DNA from 3 places in the Zavarzinia compransoris genome. Region 3 is predicted to be linked to each of the others. Evidence: riboswitches for the same ligand, from Rfam matches in the RefSeq annotation. Region 3 holds a riboswitch; each other region holds the start of a gene.

Region 1 (4,173 bases), on a different contig from region 3:
GCCGGTCTGCGCCAGCTGCGGAAACCGCTGCCGCAGGCGTTCGACCTGGGCCAGCCGGCTCGCGGCCCGGGCCGCGCGGACGCGCGGATCGGTCAGGGTGAGGGCGCGCAGGGTGCGCCGGAACATCAGCGAGCCGCGGTGATGCCGGATCAGGACGTCGGCCGCATCGATCGCCCGGTCGGTCGCGGCGAAGGCCGCCGCTTCCGCCCCGACCCAGCGTTCGTAGACCGCGAGGAAGATGGCGAGCTTGTCGGGAAAATGCCGATAGAAGGTCTGCGGCGCATAGCCTGCGCGCCGGGCGATCCGGTTCGTGTTCGTCTGCTCGAAGCCGGTCTCTTCGAATTCCCGCGCGGCCGCGTCGAGCAGGGCTGCGCGGGTCTCTTCGGGCCGCCGGGGCTTGGCCGGGCTCTTCGGGGGCTCAAGGGCGTTGGTCACTTGTCGGTGGGCTCCATTAAGTGATATATATATCACATGATAAGGCGGGCACGGGCCGGCGCCGAGGAGAAGAATCCGATGCCACTCGACCATATCCAAGCCGCGGGCGCGACCATCGCCGTCAGGACGCAAGGGGCGGGACCGGCGATCCTCTGCCTTCACGCCACCGGCCAGGGGGCGCGAGACTACGACCGTTTCGCCGAACGGATGGGTGACCGTTTCACCGTTCTGGCCCTGGACTGGCCGGGCCATGGCGACAGCCCGGCGGAAGCGGCGCCGGCCAGCGCCGCCCGCTATGCCGGGATTCTCGCCGGGGCGGTGGCTGCCTTGGGGCTGTCGCGCGTCATCGTCATCGGCAATTCCATCGGCGGGGCGGCCGCGATCAGCTATGCCGCCGCTCACCCCGACCGCGTCCGGGGCCTGGTGCTGTGCGATTCCGGGGGGCTGGCGCCGGTCAATCTCGTCGCCCGTCTCTATTGCCGCCACATGGCTCGCCGCTTTGCGCGTGCCGCCGCCGGCGACCGCCGCTTTCCCGACTGGTTCGCCCGTTATTACCGGACGATTCTGCCCGCGCCGGCCGCCGATTGGCGCCGCGACGAGATCGTCGCCGGCGGCCCGGCCGTCGCCGGCATCCTGGCCCAGGCCTGGGAAAGTTTCGCAAGGCCGCAGGCGGACCTGCGGCACCTCGTGCCGGCGCTGGCCATGCCGGTATTCTATGCCTGGGGCCGCAAGGACCGGACGCTGCGCTGGTCGTGGTCGAAGGCTGCGGCGCTCAAGGCGCCGAACCGCCGGGTCCAGCTTTTCGATGCCGGCCACGCGGCTTTCCTGGAGCAGCCGGACGAATTCGACCGCGCCTTCGCCGGCTTTGCCGGTGCCTGCCCCTGAAGCGGGCCACCCCGGCGGCATGGCGCGGCGATCTTGACAGCGGCGGCGCTTTGGCCGCCAGATGATCGCCTTCCCGGTGCCCGCTCGGCGGGCGAAGAGGGAAGCCGGTGCAAATCCGGCGCTGCCCCCGCAACTGTAAGCGGCTAGCCCGAACCGAACATGCCACTGGATCCGCCCGGGTCCGGGAAGGCCGGCCAGGGCGGCGATCCGCAAGCCAGGAGACCTGCCGTGAAGACCAGTCGTCGGGCGGGGTGTCCCGGCGGTGGCGTCGCCGCCGGCCTCATCCCGGCCGTGCGCCGTCGCCCGCTTTCCCCGCCCGCTATATCGCCCATGCGTGGGGAAAGAGGTGATCTCATGAGTGTTTCGTCCCTTCCGTCCGGTGGCGCCCTGGCCGGCCTGTCCGCCCGCAGCCGCAGCCTGCTGTGGCTCGGCTTCATCACCCTGGCCGGTGCGGCCTTCTCGCTGGTGCTGGCCTGCGCGACGCCCTTCGCGGCCCTTGCCGCCATTGCCGCGCTCAATCTGTCGCGCCGCGATGCGGTGTTGGCGGTCGTCCTGGCCTGGGCGGTCAATCAGGCCATCGGCTTCGGCCTGCTGTCCTATCCCCATGACGCCTCGACCTATGCCTGGGGCGGCGCCATCGGCATCAGCGCGCTGCTGTCGCTGGCCGGTGCCGTCGCGGCGGCGGGCCTGCTGGCGCGCCGCCATGCGCTGGTGCGCGGGCTTGCCGGCTTCGTTGCCGCATTCGTCGTCTGGCAGCTTGCGCTCTATGCCTCGGCCCTGGCCATCGGCAACGGCGAGGGGGCGTTCAGCGCCGCCATCGTCGGCTATGTCCTGCAGATGAACGTGCTGGCGCTGGCGATCCTTGCCGTCGTCCATCAGGCGGCGATCTCGCTCGGCCTCGTCGCCCGGCCAGTGCCGGCCTTCGCCTGATGGCCTTTCCGCCGGAAAGGATTGTCTGCCTGACCGAGGAGACGGTGGAAACCCTCTATCTCCTCGGCGCGGAGGACCGCATCGTCGGCATCTCCGGCTATTGCGTCCGCCCGCCGGCGGCCCGGCGCGACAAGCCCCGGGTCTCGGCCTTCACTTCTGCCGACATGCCGAAGATCCTGGCCCTGAAGCCGGATCTGGTGCTCACCTTCTCCGATCTCCAGGCGGCGATCGTGGCCGATCTGGTGCGCGCCGGCATCGCCGTTCACGCCTTCAACCAGCGCAGCATCGCCGGGATTCTGGACATGATCCGCCTGCTCGGCGCCATGGTCGGGGCAGGGCCGCGGGCCCTGGCCCTGGCCGACGGCTTCGCCCGCCGCATCGATGCGGCGAGGGCGGCGGCGGCCCGGCTCGACCATCGTCCCCGGGTCTATTTCGAGGAATGGGACGAGCCGATGATCAGCGGCATCGCCTGGATCTCGGAATTGATCGAGGCCGCGGGCGGTGTCGACGTCTTCCCCCATCTGGCCGGCCAAGGCGCCGCCCGCGACCGGATCGTCACCGCGGAACAGGTGGTCGCGGCCGCGCCCGAGATCATCGTCGCCTCCTGGTGCGGCAAGAAGTTCCGGCCGGAGAAACTGGCGGCCCGGCCCGGCTTCGAGCGCATTCCCGCGGTCCGCGACGGCCGGCTGCACGAGATCAAGGCGCCGGTCATCCTCCAGCCCGGCCCCGCGGCGCTGACGGAAGGGCTGGATGCCCTGTGCCGCCTCATCCTGCCGGAACGCGCCGCCCCGCTTTGACCCCGCCGCGGGGCGGTTTGCCGCGCCCGGTTGTAAAACCAGGATACTCTGCTACGAGAGAGTGGTTATGGTTGCACCCGGCCGGCCCCGGAAGGGGCAGGCCGGCGGTGGTCGGGTGAGAGGTTTGTCATGGTCAAGGCTGATCTGTCGGTGCTGCGCTATTGGCGCGCGGCCGTCGCGGACAGTGCCGCCGGGGAGGCGTGCCTGACGCCCAAGGCCCTGGGCGAATTCCAGGCGCTGTCGCGCGCGGAGGCGGAAAGCGGCCGTCTGAGCCGCGACACCATCGAGGTGCTGTTCGCCGGCGTGCCGAAGAATCAGTCGCGCGTCGCCGTCTCCTATCGCCCTCTTCATGTCCGCCGCCGGGTCAGCCATGCCCGGTCGCGCGGCGACGGGCTGCCGCTCGAGGTCGCCCCGGTCGTCACCGAGGCGGCGGTGACGCGCGCGGGCCTGATCATCCCGATGCGCAGCGTGATCGCGCGCGATATTCTCGATCCGCTGCCGCGCGGGGCCTTTTCCATCGGCAGCGTCGCCGATCTCGACCGTTTCCTGACCGCCCGGCCCTTCCCGGCCGGCGAGGGGCGCGACGACCTGTGGCCGCGCCACCAAGCCTATTGGCGCCAATTGATGGCCGAGGCCGGCGGCAATTGGCCGGAAGCGGACGACGACTATCAGGCCGTGGGATGGGGCTTGATCCGCCCCGCTGCGGACAATGCGCAGACCGTGAAGCAGATCCTCGCCCTCAGCGACGTCCTGATCCGGGAGCAGCCGGCGGCGCCGCTGCTGGCGAATTTCGCCCGCAGCACCCCACGCCCGCTCGAACCGGCGCTCGCGGGGCCGTTTCCCCTGGCCGAACGGCTTGGCCATGCCAACGGCGATTTCCCGCTGGCCGATCACCAGCGCGAAGTGCTGGCGCATCTGGCCCGGGCCGGCGACGGCGAGATCCTGGCGGTGAACGGCCCGCCCGGCACCGGCAAGACCACCATGCTGCTGTCCGCCATCGCCGGGGAATGGGTGCGCGCGGCCCTCGAAGGGGGCGAGCCGCCGCTGATCGTCGCCGCCTCGACCAACAATCAGGCGGTCACCAATATCATCGACGCCTTCGGCAAGGATTTCGGCCGGGGCGAGG
Region 2 (4,173 bases), on a different contig from region 3:
CCGCCGAATTCCAGCGTGCCGTCGTCGAGCTTGCCGTAGCGCAGCGACAGGATGTCGAGCGCATAATTCTGGTAGAGTTTCCACGGCCGCTTGGAACCCTGGCGCGGGAAATCCTGCAGCGCCCGCTGGACATAGCCCGACGAGAAATCGATGAAGGGTTCCGCCGTCACCGTCGGGTCGTTCAGGCGCGGCACGCAATAGCGGAAGCCGTGGCGGTCCATGTGGTTCAGCAGGCGGCAGACCCGCTCCGCGGTCAGGTCCGCCTTCAAGGTCCAGGAGGCATTGGTATAGCCGAAGGCCGTGACCAGGTTGGGCAGGTCCGAATACATCATGCCGCGATAATTGTAGAGCGCGCTGTTGTCGATCGCCTTGCCGTCGACGCTGAGGCTCATGCCGCCCATGAACAGCAGTTTCAGCCCGGTGGCGGAGACGATGATATCCGCCTCGATCTCCTGCCCCGACTTCAGCCGGATGCCGGTTTCGGTGAAGGTCTCGATATGGTCGGTGACGACCGAGGCCGAACCCTTGCGCAGCGCCTTGAACAGGTCGCCGTCCGGCACCAGGCAGACGCGCTGGTCCCAGGGCTTGTAGGTCGGGGTGAAATGCTTCTCGACGTCGAAATTCGGCCCGACCTGACGCCTGATCAGGTCGATGATCTTCTGCTTCACCTTTTCCGGCCGGCTGCGCGAGAGCTGGAAGAACATCATGCCGAGGCCGACGTTCTTCCACCGGGTGATGCCATAGGCAAGCTGGGCCGGCAGCCATTTGCGCAGGTTGTTCGCCAGCTTGTCCTCGCCCGGGCGGGTGATGACATAGGTCGGCGAGCGCTGGAGCATGGTGACATGGCCCGCCGTCTTGGCCATTTCCGGCACCAGCGTCACCGCGGTCGCGCCCGAGCCAATGACCACCACCTTCTTGCCCGCATAGTCGAGGCCTTCCGGCCAGTGCTGCGGGTGGATGAAGGTGCCCTTGAAGGCGTCCCGCCCCGGGAAATCCGGGGTGAAGCCCGCTTCGTAATTATAATAGCCGCTGCAACTGTAGAGGAAGTTGCAGGTCAGGCGCACGGTCTCGCCGGTCGCGGTGCGTTCGGCCTCGACGGTCCAGGCGGCATCCTTGGTCGACCACGAGGCGGCCTTGACCTTGAGGCCGTAGCGGATGCGCTCGGCGATATGGTTGTCCTTGGCGACGCCGGTCATGTAGCGGAGGATCGACGGGCCGTCGGCGATCGCCTTGGCATCGGTCCAGGGCTTGAAGGAATAGCCGAGCGTATACATGTCGCTGTCCGAGCGGATGCCGGGGTAGCGGAACAGGTCCCAGGTCCCGCCCAGGCGCTCGCGGCTTTCGAGCAGGGCGAAACTCTTGCCCGGGCAATGGGCCTGGAGGTGATAGGCCGCCCCGATGCCGGACAGGCCGGCGCCCACGATCAGCACGTCCAGATGCTCGGTCGGCATTCTCTTCCCCATCCTGGCCCTGCGGTTTGCCTTAAAGGCGCGATCCGCCGTTATGTCGCGACGGCCTCGGCCATCGGGCCGGGCACGGCGCCACTATACGCACAATTTTGTCAGTTGAAATAGAATTTTGTCGGATGAGAAAGGTTTGGAACGGGGCCGGGGGCGCCCCCGATGGCCCCCGGCCCGTTCCGGGCGGTCAGGCGGCTTCGTAGAGGCGGCGTTCGACGATGCCCCGGCCCCTGAGGCCGTGAAGCGCCTTGGCCCCGGCCAGGACCAGGAGATCGGCCAGCGGCTCGATCGCGATGACGAGAAGATAGGCGCCGCCGAAACTGGCGACCGCGGTCAGGTTCTCCGCCCCGAAGCCCTGGCCGTAGAGGGCCCAGAAGGCGACCCAGGCGACGATCCCGGCCTGATAGGCGGTCGACAGCGCCAGAGCCTGCGTGTAGCGCAATTCGACATAGGGCGTCTCGGGCGCGATCACCTTGCGCGCCAGGGCGCCGAGGGCGAAGAGCGGCACCAGCAGGGTGGTGACGTTCATGCCGTATTGCGGCAGGTCGAAGGGCGCGAAGAACAGCCCCTGGATCAGGAGCCCGGCGGCCAAGCCGAGCGCCGCCGGAGCCGCGCCCAGGATCAGGAACAGGGTGGAACCGAGGATCAGGTGCACCTCGGAAACGCCCACCGGGTAATGCGGCAATAGCTCGAAGAACGAGAAGACGAGGGCGGTCGCCGCGACGGCACGCAGGCCGAGGGAGACGAAGCCGCGCTCGCGGGCGGCGTCATAGGCCAGCTTCAGCGTGTAACCGCCGGCACCCGCCGCGGTCGCATAGCTCAGCCAGATCTTTCCGCCCTCGACGAGGCCGGGTTCGATATGCATGTCCAATCTCCTTTGCCGTCTCACCCGACGGCGCGAGGTTGATATCTTGCCGGTGGCAGGTCTCCTGACTCGCGGGTCGCTGCGCCTTCCGCCTTCCCAGCCCGGCCGGTTTCCCGGCAAGGCCAGTGGCATGATGGAAGGACGCTCGCCGCTCACAGTCGCGGGGGCGGTCGGGGCTGGGGCCTAAGGGCCCTTCCCCATTCCCTTTTCATCCGGTCGGCGGGGGCCACCCGCCGGCCGGAAACCACAAGCGCGGACAGCAGGGGCCAAGCCGGCCCGCCTGTCAAGCGAGGAAGACGGCGGTTCAGGCGGCGGCGGTCGCCTTGCGGCGGGCGATCTCGGCGTCGCGCACCGGCGGCAGGCCGAACAGGCGGCCGTATTCGCGGGTGAATTGCTGCACGCTTTCATAGCCGACGGCAAAGGCGGCGCTGCCGGCGCTCTGCCCTTCCGCCTGCATCAGGCGGCGGGCCTCGATCAGGCGCAACTGCTTCTGGAATTGCAGCGGCGACAGCGAGGTGACGGCACGGAAATGCCGGTGGAACGAGGACGGGCTCATGCCCGCCACCTCGGCCAGATGTTCGACCGGCAGGCGCCGGGCGAAATCGGCGCGCAGCACGGCGACCGCCCGCGCCACCCGCTGCTGGTGCCCGTCCGCCCAGCCGAGCCGGCGGATCGCCGTGCCGTGGCGCCCGGCCAGCAGCCAATAATGCATTTCGCGCAGCAACTGCCCCTGAAGCACGGGCAGGGACGCCGGCCGGTCCAAGAGTTTCATCAGGCGCAGCGCCGCATCCGCCACTTCCGCATCGGTCGGCTCGACCCGGACCGGGGCGGCATCGGCGACCCGGGCGGCCCCCATCTCGGTCGCGAGATCGACGATCAGGGCGGGATCGAGCGCAAGGACCAGGGAGTAATAGGGCGCGACCGGGCTGGCCCGGGTGATCTGGCTGACCGTCGGGACATCGGCGGTGATCAGCAGGCTGTCCCCGGCGGCGAAGGCGAAACTCTCCGCCCCCATGGTGACCTGCTTGCCGCCCTGGACGACCATGCACACCAAAGGCCGCGAGATCGCATGCAGCAACCCGCTGGGCGCCGTGGCGCGGACGAGGCCGAGACCGGGAATGGGGGTCGCGGCAAGGCCCGAGGCATCGGCATGGGCATCGGCATAGCGGCGGACGGTATCGAGCAGCGTGGTCATGGTCGAAGCCTATGCCATCGCCCGCGCGCCCGCATCCCCCCTGGCAGGATCAGGCAAATCTTGTCGAGCTTCCGGCAACCGCGCGCACCGCCGCCCGCCGATAGTGATCCCGTCACGCGACAGAGGAGACCGACGCCATGACCAAGATCAGCCTCGTTACCGGCGCCAGCCGCGGCCTCGGCCGCAATACCGCGCTGCATATCGCCCGGCGCGGGGGCGACGTCATCGTCACCTATCAGAACAATGCCGAGGCGGCGGCGGTGGTGGTCGCGGAAATCGCCGCCCTCGGCCGCAAGGCCCTGGCCTTCCCGCTCGATGCCGGCGATATCGCCGGCTTTCCGGGCTTCGCCGACCGGCTGCGCGCAGGCCTGCGCGAGACCTGGGGCCGCGAGACTTTCGACCATCTGGTGAACAATGCCGGCCACGGCGACCTGACCCCGATCGGCACCACCACCGAGGCGCAGTTCGACCGTCTGGTGAACGTCCATTTCAAGGGCGTGTTCTTTCTCACCCAGGCCCTGCTGCCCCTGCTGGCCGATGGCGGGCGCATCGTCAACCTGTCGTCGGGCCTGACCCGGGTCTCGCTGGCCGGCTATGCCGTCTATGCCGCGGCCAAGGGCGCGGTCGAGGTCCTGACCCGCTATATGGCGAAG
Region 3 (4,173 bases):
GAGGGCGGCAAGCCCATTGAGCCGGCGCCGGCGCTTCGGCATGGTCGGTCGATTGAAGTGCCGGTCGAATCGCGCGATCAGGCCGCCCAGCCAGATCACGGGATGGCCGATCCGGGGGATCAGCGCCTGGGGATAGCCGCAGGCCGCCTCGATCGCGAGGGCCAGCACCAGCAGCAGGGGAAGGAGATCGAACGTCATGGAGGGCAGCACCGCTAGCATGGAATCGCCCCGGATGTCAGATCCCTTGACGGTCCACGGCGGCCGCCGCCGCGCCGCGCAAGCCCGCTTTCCCGATGCGCCCCGGCCCTGGCTGGACCTTTCGACCGGCATCAACCCCGTGCCCTATCCCTTGCCCACCCTCGATCCCGCCGTCTTCACCGACCTGCCGGAACCCGAAGACCTCGCCCGCCTGGAAAGCATCGCGGCGGCGGCCTACGGCGTGCCGGACCCGGCCCTGGTGGTGGCGGCCCCGGGCACCCAGATCCTGATCGAACTGCTGCCCCTGCTGGCGGCGCCCGGGGCGGCGGCGGTGCTGGGCCCGACCTATGGCGAGCATGGCCCGGGCTGGGCCCGCGCCGGCCATAGGGTGCGCGAGGCGCGGAGCCTGGCCGAACTCGATGGCGCCAGCCACGCCGTGGTGGTCAACCCGAACAACCCGGACGGCAGGGTGCTGAAGGCGGCCGACCTGATCCCGCTGGCGGCCCGGCTCGACCGGGCGGGCGGCTTTCTCGTCGTCGACGAAGCCTTTGCCGATCTCGAACCCGGGGTCAGCCTCGCGCCCTATCTGCCCCGGCCGGGGCTGGTGATCCTGCGCTCCTTCGGCAAGACCTATGGGCTGGCGGGGGTCCGTCTCGGCTTCCTGCTGGCGGCGCCGGAAATCGCCGCCGCGATGCGCGAGGCGCTGGGCGCCTGGGCGGTGTCGGGCCCTGCGATGGCGATCGGCACCGGGGCCCTCGGCGACGAGCGCTGGCGTATGGCGGCCGCGGCCGCGACGGCGGAAAAGGCCGCCCGGCTGGACGCGCTGATGGCCGGCGCCGGCTTCCGCCTCGAGGGCGGCTGCCGGCTGTTCCGCCTCTACGGCCACGCGGCGGCGGGGGCGTGGTTCGAGCGGCTGGGCCGGGCCGGCATCCTGGCCCGGCCCTTCGCCTATCGCCCGGACTGGCTGCGCCTCGGCCTGCCGGCGGATGAGGCGGCGTTCGCGCGGCTGGCGGCGGCGCTGGCATGACCGCGCCGCCCGTCTTCGACCGGGATTTCCGCGCGCGGTTCGAAACCCTGCTGCGCTGGCGCCGCGACGTCCGCCGCTTCCGGACCGATGCCCTGGCGCCCGGCCTCTTGGACCATCTGCTGGTGCTGGCCGATCTCGCCCCCTCGGTCGGCAATTGCCAGCCCTGGCGCTTCGTCACCGTCGACGATCCGGCGCGGCGTGCCCGCATCCGCGCCAATTTCGAGCGCGCCAATGCGGAGGCCCTGGCCGATTACGCGGGCGAACGGGCGGCGCTTTACGCCCGTCTCAAACTCGCCGGCCTGGTCGAGGCGCCGGTCCATCTCGCCGTCTTCGCCGACATGGCGCCCGACCAGGGCCAGGGGCTGGGCCGGCGCACCATGCCCGCGACCATCGAGCATTCGGCGACCACCGCCGTCCATACCCTGTGGCTGGCGGCGCGGGCCCATGGCGTCGGCGTCGGCTGGGTGTCGATCCTCGATCCCCTGACCGTGAATGATGATCTCGACTGCGATCCGGGCTGGCATCTGATCGCCTATCTGTGCATCGGCCATCCGGTCGAGGAGCACGAGGACCCGGAACTGGAACGCCACGGCTGGCAGGCCCGCACCCCCCTGGACGGCCGCCGCCTGCGCCGCTGAGCAACGGGATTGACATCTTCCGTGCGCCGCGCTTCAACTGCGCCTGCTTTGGCGGTTCCACCGGATTAAAAGGGAACACGGAAGGCGAAAGCCCTGCCGTGGCTGTCCCCGCAACTGTAAGCGGCGAGCCTGCACCATTCGTCACTGGCCTTTGGGCCGGGAAGACGGTGCAAGGCCATAACCCGCGAGCCAGGAGACCTGCCGCCGAGGGCATCACTCAACCCCGGGCCGGGCGAGCCCAGGGTGCGGTCAACCCGCTGCGGTGATGCGTCATGGACGCTGTCGCGGCGGGGCTTCTCCAGCCCTTCCCCGCACGGCGTCCCTCGATCATCGGTTGCCGCCATCTGGCGGTGCAGGGGGTATGGGCATGTCTTTCGGGGTCAGGGTTTCGCTTCTCGCCGTCGTTTCCGCCGCCGCTTTGCCGGCTTCGGCCCTGGCGGCGGAGGAATTGCCCGCCGTCTCCGTCACCGCCAATCGCGGCGAGCAGACCCCGCTGACCGAGGTGGGCAGCACGGTCACCGTGCTCGACCGGGAATACCTGGAGGCAAAGCAGGTGCGCCTCGTCTCCGACGCGCTGCGCCTCGTGCCCGGGGTTTCGGTCACCCGCACCGGCGTCACCGGCGGCCTGACCGGCGCCGGCATCCGGGGCAGCGAAACCAACCAGACCCTGGTCATGATCGACGGCGTGGTGGTCAACGACCCGGCCGCGGATTCCAGCGTCGATTTCGCCCATATCCCGACCGCCGACATCGAGCGGATCGAGGTGCTGCGCGGGCCGCAATCGGCGCTCTACGGCTCGGACGCGGCCGGCGGCGTCGTCAACATCGTCACCCGCAAGGGCAGCGGCAAGCCGAGCGTCGCCCTCAGCGCCGAAGCCGGCAGCCGGGGCACCGCGGCGGGCGCCCTGTCGTTCAGCGCGGGCGGGGAACAATACAGCATTCTCGCCGGCGTCACCGGCGGCGTTACCTCCGGCTTTTCCTCCGCCGCCGAGGCGCGGGGCAATACGGAACGGGACGGTTACAACAACGGCACCGCCTATCTGAAATTCGCCTATGATCCGCTGCCGGAACTGGGTTTCGACGTCGTCGCGCGCGGCACCGAATTCCGCCGCGAGGGCGACGAGGGCTTCGGCATCGAGCCCGGCACCGGCATCAGCCTGACCCTGGACGATCGCGCCGGCGGCAGCGGGCGGCAGAGCTTCTTCCGCGGCCAGACCCGGCTTTCCCTGCTGGACGGCCGCTGGACCCACCGCCTCGGCATCAGCCGGGCCGACAGCGACGTCGATTACTACGGCGATATCGTCAACGGTGACCCGACCTTCACTACGCGGGGCACCAGCACCCGCTACGACTACCAGACCGATTTCCGCATCGACACGCCGTCCCTTGCCGGCGCCTCCCATGTCTTCACCCTGGCGGCGGAGCGGAAAGAGGACGATGCCCGGATCTGGAGCAGCTTCGGCAGCTATCTCTCGACCTCGATCGACCAGACCGGTTACACCGGGCAATATCAGGTCAGCCTGCTGGACGGCCTCAGCCTGACCGCCGCCTTCCGCCGCGACGAGAACGAGCGGTTCGAGGACGCCAATACCTACCGCCTGACCGCAGCCTATTTCATCGATACGCTTGGCACCAAGTTCCACGCCTCGCACGGGACCGGGGTGAAGAACCCGACCCTGCTCGAACTCCACGGCTACAGCAATACGTTCGTCGGCAACCCGGGCCTGAAGCCGGAACAGACGCGGGGCTTCGACATCGGCGTCGACCAGTCGTTCTGGGGCGGGCGCGGGGCCGTCGGCGCGACCTATTTCCGCCAGTCGATTTCCGACCTGATCAGCAGCGAATTCCTGGGCGGCGGCGTCTCGCGCCCGATCAATCTCGCCGGCACTTCCAAGGTCCGGGGCGTCGAGGTCGAGGGCACGCTGGAACCCCTGAACGGCCTGACGCTCCGCGCCACCTATACCTATATGGACAGCGAGGATGCCCAGGGCGTGCAACTGGTGCGCCGGCCGGAACAGGCCGGGACCTTCGACGTCACCTATCGTTTCCTCGACGGCCGGGCGCTTGCCAATGTCGGCGTCGTCTATCACGGCGATTTCACCGACCGGGTGTTCGACAGTTCCTTCAACAACCGCAATGTCCCGATGGACGATTATACCCTGGTCAATGTCGCCGGCGCCTATGACGTCCTCGACAACGTCCAGCTCTACGGCCGGGTCGAGAATCTGTTCGATACGGATTACGAGGAAGTCTATTCCTTCGGCTCCAACGGCCGTCTCGCCATCGGCGGCGTGAAAGCGACCTTCTGAGC

What was found. Region 3 has a riboswitch for cobalamin ahead of DKG75_RS14230 (TonB-dependent receptor plug domain-containing protein). Riboswitches for the same ligand answer to the same signal wherever they lie in the genome.
Region 1: linked by a shared signal. The riboswitch ahead of DKG75_RS21755 (hypothetical protein) and the one ahead of DKG75_RS14230 (TonB-dependent receptor plug domain-containing protein) in region 3 are both predicted to bind cobalamin.
Region 2: linked by a shared signal. The riboswitch ahead of DKG75_RS13635 (energy-coupling factor ABC transporter permease) and the one ahead of DKG75_RS14230 (TonB-dependent receptor plug domain-containing protein) in region 3 are both predicted to bind cobalamin.

Annotation. Positions count from the first base shown of each region.
Region 1 is NZ_QGLF01000008.1:64,807-68,979, forward strand. It holds gene DKG75_RS21745 (TetR/AcrR family transcriptional regulator) at 1-435, opposite strand, end outside; gene DKG75_RS21750 (alpha/beta fold hydrolase) at 514-1,320, shown strand; cobalamin riboswitch at 1,378-1,565, shown strand; gene DKG75_RS21755 (hypothetical protein) at 1,675-2,250, shown strand; gene DKG75_RS21760 (cobalamin-binding protein) at 2,250-3,047, shown strand; gene DKG75_RS21765 (AAA domain-containing protein) at 3,177-4,173, shown strand, end outside.
Region 2 is NZ_QGLF01000003.1:618,080-622,252, reverse strand. It holds gene DKG75_RS13640 (flavin-containing monooxygenase) at 1-1,451, opposite strand, end outside; gene DKG75_RS13635 (energy-coupling factor ABC transporter permease) at 1,648-2,325, opposite strand; cobalamin riboswitch at 2,363-2,571, opposite strand; gene DKG75_RS13630 (AraC family transcriptional regulator) at 2,630-3,520, opposite strand; gene DKG75_RS13625 (SDR family NAD(P)-dependent oxidoreductase) at 3,658-4,173, shown strand, end outside.
Region 3 is NZ_QGLF01000004.1:75,894-80,066, forward strand. It holds gene cbiB (adenosylcobinamide-phosphate synthase CbiB) at 1-198, opposite strand, end outside; gene cobD (threonine-phosphate decarboxylase CobD) at 233-1,225, shown strand; gene bluB (5,6-dimethylbenzimidazole synthase) at 1,222-1,863, shown strand; cobalamin riboswitch at 1,899-2,083, shown strand; gene DKG75_RS14230 (TonB-dependent receptor plug domain-containing protein) at 2,231-4,171, shown strand.